2 regions of the Sporosarcina sp. NCCP-2331 genome follow, and region 2 is predicted to be linked to the other one. Evidence: riboswitches for the same ligand, from Rfam matches in the RefSeq annotation. Region 2 holds a riboswitch; the other holds the start of a gene.

Region 1 (3,417 bases), on a different contig from region 2:
GCAACAAATCGCGTGCCGATTATTCTGGACGGTTTTATTTCTACAGCTGCAGCCTGTGTAGCAGAGCGGCTTGGAAAAGGAACAGTGAATTATATGCTGCTGGGTCATCAATCGATGGAACCGGGACATCAAAAAGCATATAGCTATCTGGGGAAAGAGCCGATTGTATCACTGAGCATGCGTCTTGGAGAAGGAACTGGAGCAGCGGTTGCCTTTGGAGTGATCCAGTCTGCTGTGCGTATGGTGAATGAAATGGCCACTTTTGAAAGCGCAGGCGTTTCAGCTAAAAGCGAATAGAAAAACAGGAAGGTGTTTACATACACTTTCCTGTCTTTTTCGGTGTGGACAAAGATTTGTAACACTTTGTAAAAAATATCGAGTTTTTTTGATTTTACTTTTAAGAAAATGATATAGTTAGAAGTATACAGTAATCAACTTATCATTAATTGTGAAACATAAGCAGAAAAGGAGAACGGATCTTATGACGAAAGAAGCCCATATTGTATCGTCTGATACACACAGCCGCTCGGCGTCTGCCTTCTTCTCAGATATTAAATCATTGATTAAAGGACCTGTCCTTATCGCGAATGTATTACCGGTTTTTGCTGGTTTCTGGCTGGCACTTTATTTTTCTGGAATGACTCTTGCGGGGAACTGGACAATGTTCTGGCTGACGATGATCGGCAGCACGTTCCTGATGGCAGGGGCGCTGGTGATGAATAACTGGTACGATTCAGACATCGATACCTTTATGGAAAGAACGCAGCAGCGGCCGACAGTTACAGGGAATTTTCAACTGAAAACGGTATTAAATATCGGAATGATATTATCTGGGATTGGTATGTTATTGTTGTTATTCACGACTTTTGAAGCAGCACTTTATGCATTTATCGGCTGGTTCACGTATGTAATTCCCTATACGATGTGGTCTAAACGTAAGTATACATTAAATACTGTAATCGGAAGTGTTTCAGGTGCAGTGACACCTTTAATCGGCTGGGCTGCAATCATGCCCGCCAATCATATTGTGCCGATCGTACTGTTCGCTATTTTATTTATTTGGCAAATGCCTCATACTTTTGCAATTGCGATGAAGAAATACGATGATTATAAAGCGGCAAATGTGGCGATGCTTCCAGTCGTCAAAGGCTTTGATTTTACTAAGCGTCAGATGCTGAATTACGTACTGTGCCTGCTGCCGCTGCCGTTTTTACTGCCAATGTTCGGGACAGCTTTCCTTGTGGTTGCCACCTTGATGAATCTCGGGTATATCGGTGCCAGTATTTATGGATTTTATGCAAAAGATAATTACCGATGGGCAAATGTTATGTTTTTATATTCAGTAAATTATATGACACTGCTGTTTGCGATGATGATTTTGCTGACATTTTAATTTCGATTTGAAGACTTCTCTTGCCTTATCGGCATAAGAGAAGTTTTTTCTATCTCACTGCTCTGCGAAAAGAACTGTGCACTAGGTATTTTCAACTGAATAAGTATTCAGATATTGTCTTTTCTTAATTGGGTATGCTAGACTCGTAGGTAATCGAATAAGTTTCCTTCGGGGCAGGGTGGAAGTCCCTACCGACGGTGATGAGCTTACGAGCTCTTAGTCCGTGACCCGGATGCTATTAAGCAGAAGGTGGATTTGGTGAAACTCCAAAGCCGACAGTTACAGTCTGGATGAGAGAAGGAACAGTGCGTTTTTTAAATTTGTCATTTATAACGCTTATTTTGTCATGGTCACAAGCCCCGCATTTTTACTCTGCGGGGTTTTTTTCATTGATAATGTCACAGAGGAATACAGCAAGTTGGAGTGTGTTGCAGTGAATCAAGACTTTATGGAAATGGCGCTGAAGCTTGCAGAAAATGTTGCAGGTCAGACGTCTCCCAATCCGCCGGTCGGTGCTGTTTTGGTGAAAGACGGCCGAGTGATCGGGATGGGTGCGCATATGCAGGCAGGTGAAAGTCATGCAGAACGTATTGCGCTGGATATGGCGGGCGAAAAAGCGAAAGGTGCTGATTTGTATGTCACGCTGGAGCCGTGTTCCCATACCGGCAGAACCTCTCCGTGTGCAGATGCAATAATCCAAGCAGGTGTCTTACGTGTATTTGTCGCGATTTCGGATCCTAATCCGCTGGTAGCAGGCAAAGGCATGGAACGTCTGCGAGCCGCGGGTATACAGGTACAGGATGGCCTGTGCAGCAAACAGGCACAGAAACTGTATGAATCATTTTTTCATTTTATTCGAACAAAAACACCTCATGTGACAATGAAAACAGCGATGACAATTGACGGTAAAATTGCAACTTCTGCAGGAGACAGTAAATGGGTGACGAGTGAGCAGGCAAGGCTCGATGTCCATCTGCTTCGTCATTCCCAAGATGCGATTTTAGTAGGCGTTCAAACTATACTTCATGATAACCCTCTTCTCACCACCAGACTGCCCCAAGGTGGAAAACATCCTATTCGAGTTATTTTAGATACCTGGCTGCGAACACCAGAACACAGTCAGGTGATTCAAAACAGTGAGACTTCCACATGGATTTTTTGCGGAAAAGATGCAGATCCGCAGCGTGAAAATTTATTTACACAGCCTCATGTTCAAGTGATCCGTATGCTCAAAACTGATCTTGTCATCGGAGAAATTCTCTTGGAGCTTGGCTTGCGGGATGTCATGACACTGTTAGTTGAAGGCGGTGCAGCGGTCAATGCTTCCTTTGTCAAAGCACGCGCTGTACAGAAAGTGATTTGTTATATGGCGCCTAAATTGCTTGGTGGCCGGGATTCGCTGACACCGGTCAGCGGGTTGAATCCGCGTATGATGAATGAAGCTCTCAACCTGATTTTCGAAAGCGTGGAACTAATCGGTCCCGATATCAAAATAACAGCCATACCGAAAGTGGTGGATTGAGCAGTGTTTACAGGAATTATTGAAGAAATTGGTTCAGTCAAAAGCGTACGTCCCGATTCCCAATCGATGACTCTGACAATTGCTGCCTCGAAAGTACTGACAGATGTTCATCTCGGTGACAGCATCGCGGTAAACGGTGTCTGTCTGACGGTAACAGAGTTTACAGGCAGTCAGTTTTCGGCTGATGTGATGCCGGAAACCGTATCGTCTACATCTCTGTGCCAGCTGACAGCCGGGAGCAGAGTGAATTTAGAACGTGCACTTGCTGCAAACGGACGATTTGGCGGTCATTTTGTCACCGGCCATATAGACGGAGTAGCTGTGATACGTGAGAAGAGAACTGTCGATAATGCCCTTTATATCAGGCTTGCATTGCCCGAAAAATATGAACCTTATTTGCTTAACAAAGGCTCGATTTCATTAGACGGAACATCATTGACGATCTTTGAAGTAAATCAAACAGATATCACCATTTCGCTCATTCCGCATTCACAGGAAATGA
Region 2 (3,417 bases):
TGCAATTGCGAAAAATGTGTCAATCGATTACTTCCGCAAGCAGGCGACAATGAAAAAACATACGGATCTTCATTTTGATTGGGAAGCACAGCAGCTTGAATCAGCAGATCGATTGCCTGAACAGCTGGTAGAAATGGATGAAGAGACACAATTGGTGTTGGAAGAACTGCATCAATGCACTGGTGATCAAAAAATGGTTATCCTGATGCGTTTCTTCCAAGATCTAAGCATTGCAGAAACGGCTGAAGTGCTTGGGTGGACTGAAGCAAAGGTGAAAACTACCCAGCATCGTGCGGTTAAGGCGCTGAAAGACAAAGTGGAAGCGCGTTCGGTGGGAAAGGGGCGATTATATGAGTAATGATCAGTGGAATGAAGACAAGATTAAAAAGTCATTACGCAATATGCCTGAGATTTCAGATCACCGCTCGAAAGAAGAAATATTGCAACGACTGAAAAACGACACGAGACTGAGCGAAGAATTACAGCCGAAAAGGAAACAGAAGAAACCAAAATGGCCGCCGATTCTTGCGGCAGTGGCAGCAGTTTTTTTGCTAAGTATTTTGATTCCAACTTTTCTTAATCAATCGAGTCAAGTATCGATGGATAAAGCGGTAACGGAGAGAGACAAAATGGATGATTCCCAATTGGATAACAGTGCGGAGTCAGCCCAAAGTCTTCCTGCTGAAACTTTTCAAATCCCTGAAGAGGAATCAGCCGCATTCTCAAGAAAATTCACGGGGGCACCGCCGCATTATGCGGTCTACCTGTCTGATGTAAAAGATTACACGGCATTTCATATCGGGCTTGCCACCAATCAAGCCACAATTGTCCCGATAACTTTCCTGATTCCAAATGAACAGATTGGGGCTGATCTGGGAATCGAGCCGGATGCGGTCGCATTGTATAACCGGTATGCGGGGGAAATCGATGAAGATTCACTCGGCTTTACTTCTTATCATCCTTATAAAGCGGATATTTCATCAAATGGGAATCAGGTTCTTATGAAGTTGTTTGACAAGCATTCCTATGACATGGGGAGTGCCGCGTTAGAAATGCTAAAACTTTCTGTCCAGGATACATTTTACGGCTTCGATGAAGTCCAATTTCTGAAAGAAGACGGCTCTCCGATTACTTTCGATCAAGCAGGAGAAGCAAGTGAGCCTGCGAAAATTAGCGGAAACAAGTCGCGGCAGGCCTATTACCGGTTCACTCAGGATAATGGCGAAGAACTGCTGTCATCGGATTTTGGAAAAACCTTTGATAGCGCGGAACAAGCACTGGCAGCTATGAAGGAAAATCCGAATGATGTGTATTCGAGTGTTATTCCCGAAGGCATAGATTTTACGGTAACCGAAAATAAGGAATTGCTGCAAGTGAAATTTACCGGGCCGTTGAATATAGAGCATTTAGAAATGGAAGATGCTATGCAGATGATTGAAGGGATTCTGCTGACTGCTGCAAGCTTCAATCTGCAAGTTGAATTTGAACAAGTGGTGCAAGAGCAGTGGAGCGATTTTGACTTTACAAAACCGCTGCCCAAGCCGATTGGAGCCAATCCTAAATTTCTTATTCTCGAATAATTCTGTTTTGTAGACGCCAGTAGTTTACAAAACAGTTTTTTTTAGATACAATAGGAGTATAACTTAATATTGATTCATCTTCGGGGCAGGGTGTAATTCCCGACCGGCGGAAATGAAATAGTTTTCTATTTTTAGCCCGCGAGCTTAACAGCTGATTCTGGTGAGATTCCGGAGCCGACAGTATAGTCTGGATGGGAGAAGGTGAAGGTGCAGCCATCTTTTTGTGTACGCAAAAAATGGTGCTTGTTTACACACGGATAAATCTCAGGATTTCATCTGTTATTAACAATGCATTTAAATCTCCCTAAAGCATAGTTGCTTTAGGGATTTTTTAGCGAAGCAGCAGATGTGCGGCCCTTTCCTCTTTTGAAGTGAATCGCAAAAGGAGAGAGGAACAAATGAATAGCAAGAAGTTACACAAATTGATTTTGATCGCAATACTGGGGAGTATCTCAACCGTTTTAATGCAGTTTAACTTCCCGCTGCCTGCAATGCCTGGATTCCTGAAAATTGATTTCAGTGAAATCCCAGCAGTCATGGCAATTATGACGATGGGGCCGGTTGCAGGAATTGGAGTGGAATTACTGAAGAACGTGATGCACTGGTTTTTATCCGGAAGCCCGACCGGCGTGCCGGTTGGTGAAATTGCAAACTTTATGACAGGCGTACTGTTCATCATGCCGATTTACTGGATTTTTATGAAATATCGTTCGGCAAAAGGCCTGGCTGCAGGATTGATTGCAGGCACAACCGCTATGGCCGTAGGAATGAGCTTATTGAATTACCTGGTGTTCCTGCCGATGTACACATATTTCTTAGGCATGCCGGCAGTAACAGGAAATGCGCTTTATCAAATGATTATTCTCGGAATCTTGCCTTTTAACCTGATCAAAGGTGTTATATTACTGGCAATTTCGTTAATGCTATATAGAAGCATGGAAAAATGGATTCTTCAGCAGCAGAAAAAACTGCTCGCATAATATATGAAACAGCAGCCTCCTTTATATTAATAGAGGAGACTGCTGTTTTTAGTTTTTACTGAAGAAAGGGTGTGATCGCTTGTCAAAAGGATTATTTCATCATGTGGAGATATATGTCTCAGATCTAGAAAAATCAATTCAATTTTGGGGTTGGTTATTAGAGGAATTAGGTTGCAGTCTCTATCAGGAATGGGAACAGGGGAGAAGTTGGAAAATACATGATACATACATCGTTTTTGTACAGACAGAAGAACGCTTTATGGATGTGCCATACCATAGATGCCGGACAGGTTTAAACCATTTGGCCTTTCACGCTGATTCGCGTCAACATATCAATTATATTATCGGAAAACTAAAAGATAAAGGAATTTCCGTCCTTTACCCTGAACAACATCCGTATGCCGGAGGAACAGAACATTACGTCGTTTACTTCGAAGACCCAGATAGAATAAAAGTGGAACTAGTCGCTCCTTAAGAAGAAGGTAATGTCACTGGGTAATAAGCAATCAGTTAAGGTTACGTGACAAGTATTCAGATAAATAAAAAACAACACATCCATTACTCTGGAAGTGTTGTTGATTACGAATCAATCTTCATATTTTAAGGGATCGCCTTCGAAAGGGTCATCCGCTATTTTAATCGAATCAGTAGGACAGCCATCGAACGCATCTTCGAGATCCTCCATCAGTTCTTCTGGAACTTCAGTGTTTCCCGTGTTATCATCTAAAATAACAAACGCGATTCCCTCATCATCATAATCGTAGATATCCGGTGCCGCAGCTCCGCAGGCTCCGCAGGCTATACATGTATCCTGATCTACAATTGTATATTTTTTTTCAGACATTGTCTTTCTCCCT

The links. A riboswitch is a leader RNA that binds a small molecule or an ion and turns the genes downstream of it on or off. The one in region 2 is predicted to bind FMN.
Region 1: another riboswitch for FMN. It lies ahead of ribD (bifunctional diaminohydroxyphosphoribosylaminopyrimidine deaminase/5-amino-6-(5-phosphoribosylamino)uracil reductase RibD); the one in region 2 lies ahead of NCCP2331_RS08910 (ECF transporter S component).

Annotation. Positions count from the first base shown of each region.
Region 1 is NZ_BRCD01000027.1:6,883-10,299, forward strand. Features, by position in the region: gene cobT (nicotinate-nucleotide--dimethylbenzimidazole phosphoribosyltransferase) at 1-297, shown strand, start outside; gene cyoE (heme o synthase) at 482-1,393, shown strand; FMN riboswitch at 1,554-1,699, shown strand; gene ribD (bifunctional diaminohydroxyphosphoribosylaminopyrimidine deaminase/5-amino-6-(5-phosphoribosylamino)uracil reductase RibD) at 1,827-2,915, shown strand; gene ribE (riboflavin synthase) at 2,919-3,417, shown strand, end outside.
Region 2 is NZ_BRCD01000012.1:60,224-63,640, forward strand. Features, by position in the region: gene NCCP2331_RS08900 (sigma-70 family RNA polymerase sigma factor) at 1-358, shown strand, start outside; gene NCCP2331_RS08905 (GerMN domain-containing protein) at 351-1,580, shown strand; FMN riboswitch at 1,653-1,787, shown strand; gene NCCP2331_RS08910 (ECF transporter S component) at 1,979-2,560, shown strand; gene NCCP2331_RS08915 (VOC family protein) at 2,640-3,035, shown strand; gene NCCP2331_RS08920 (ferredoxin) at 3,147-3,404, opposite strand.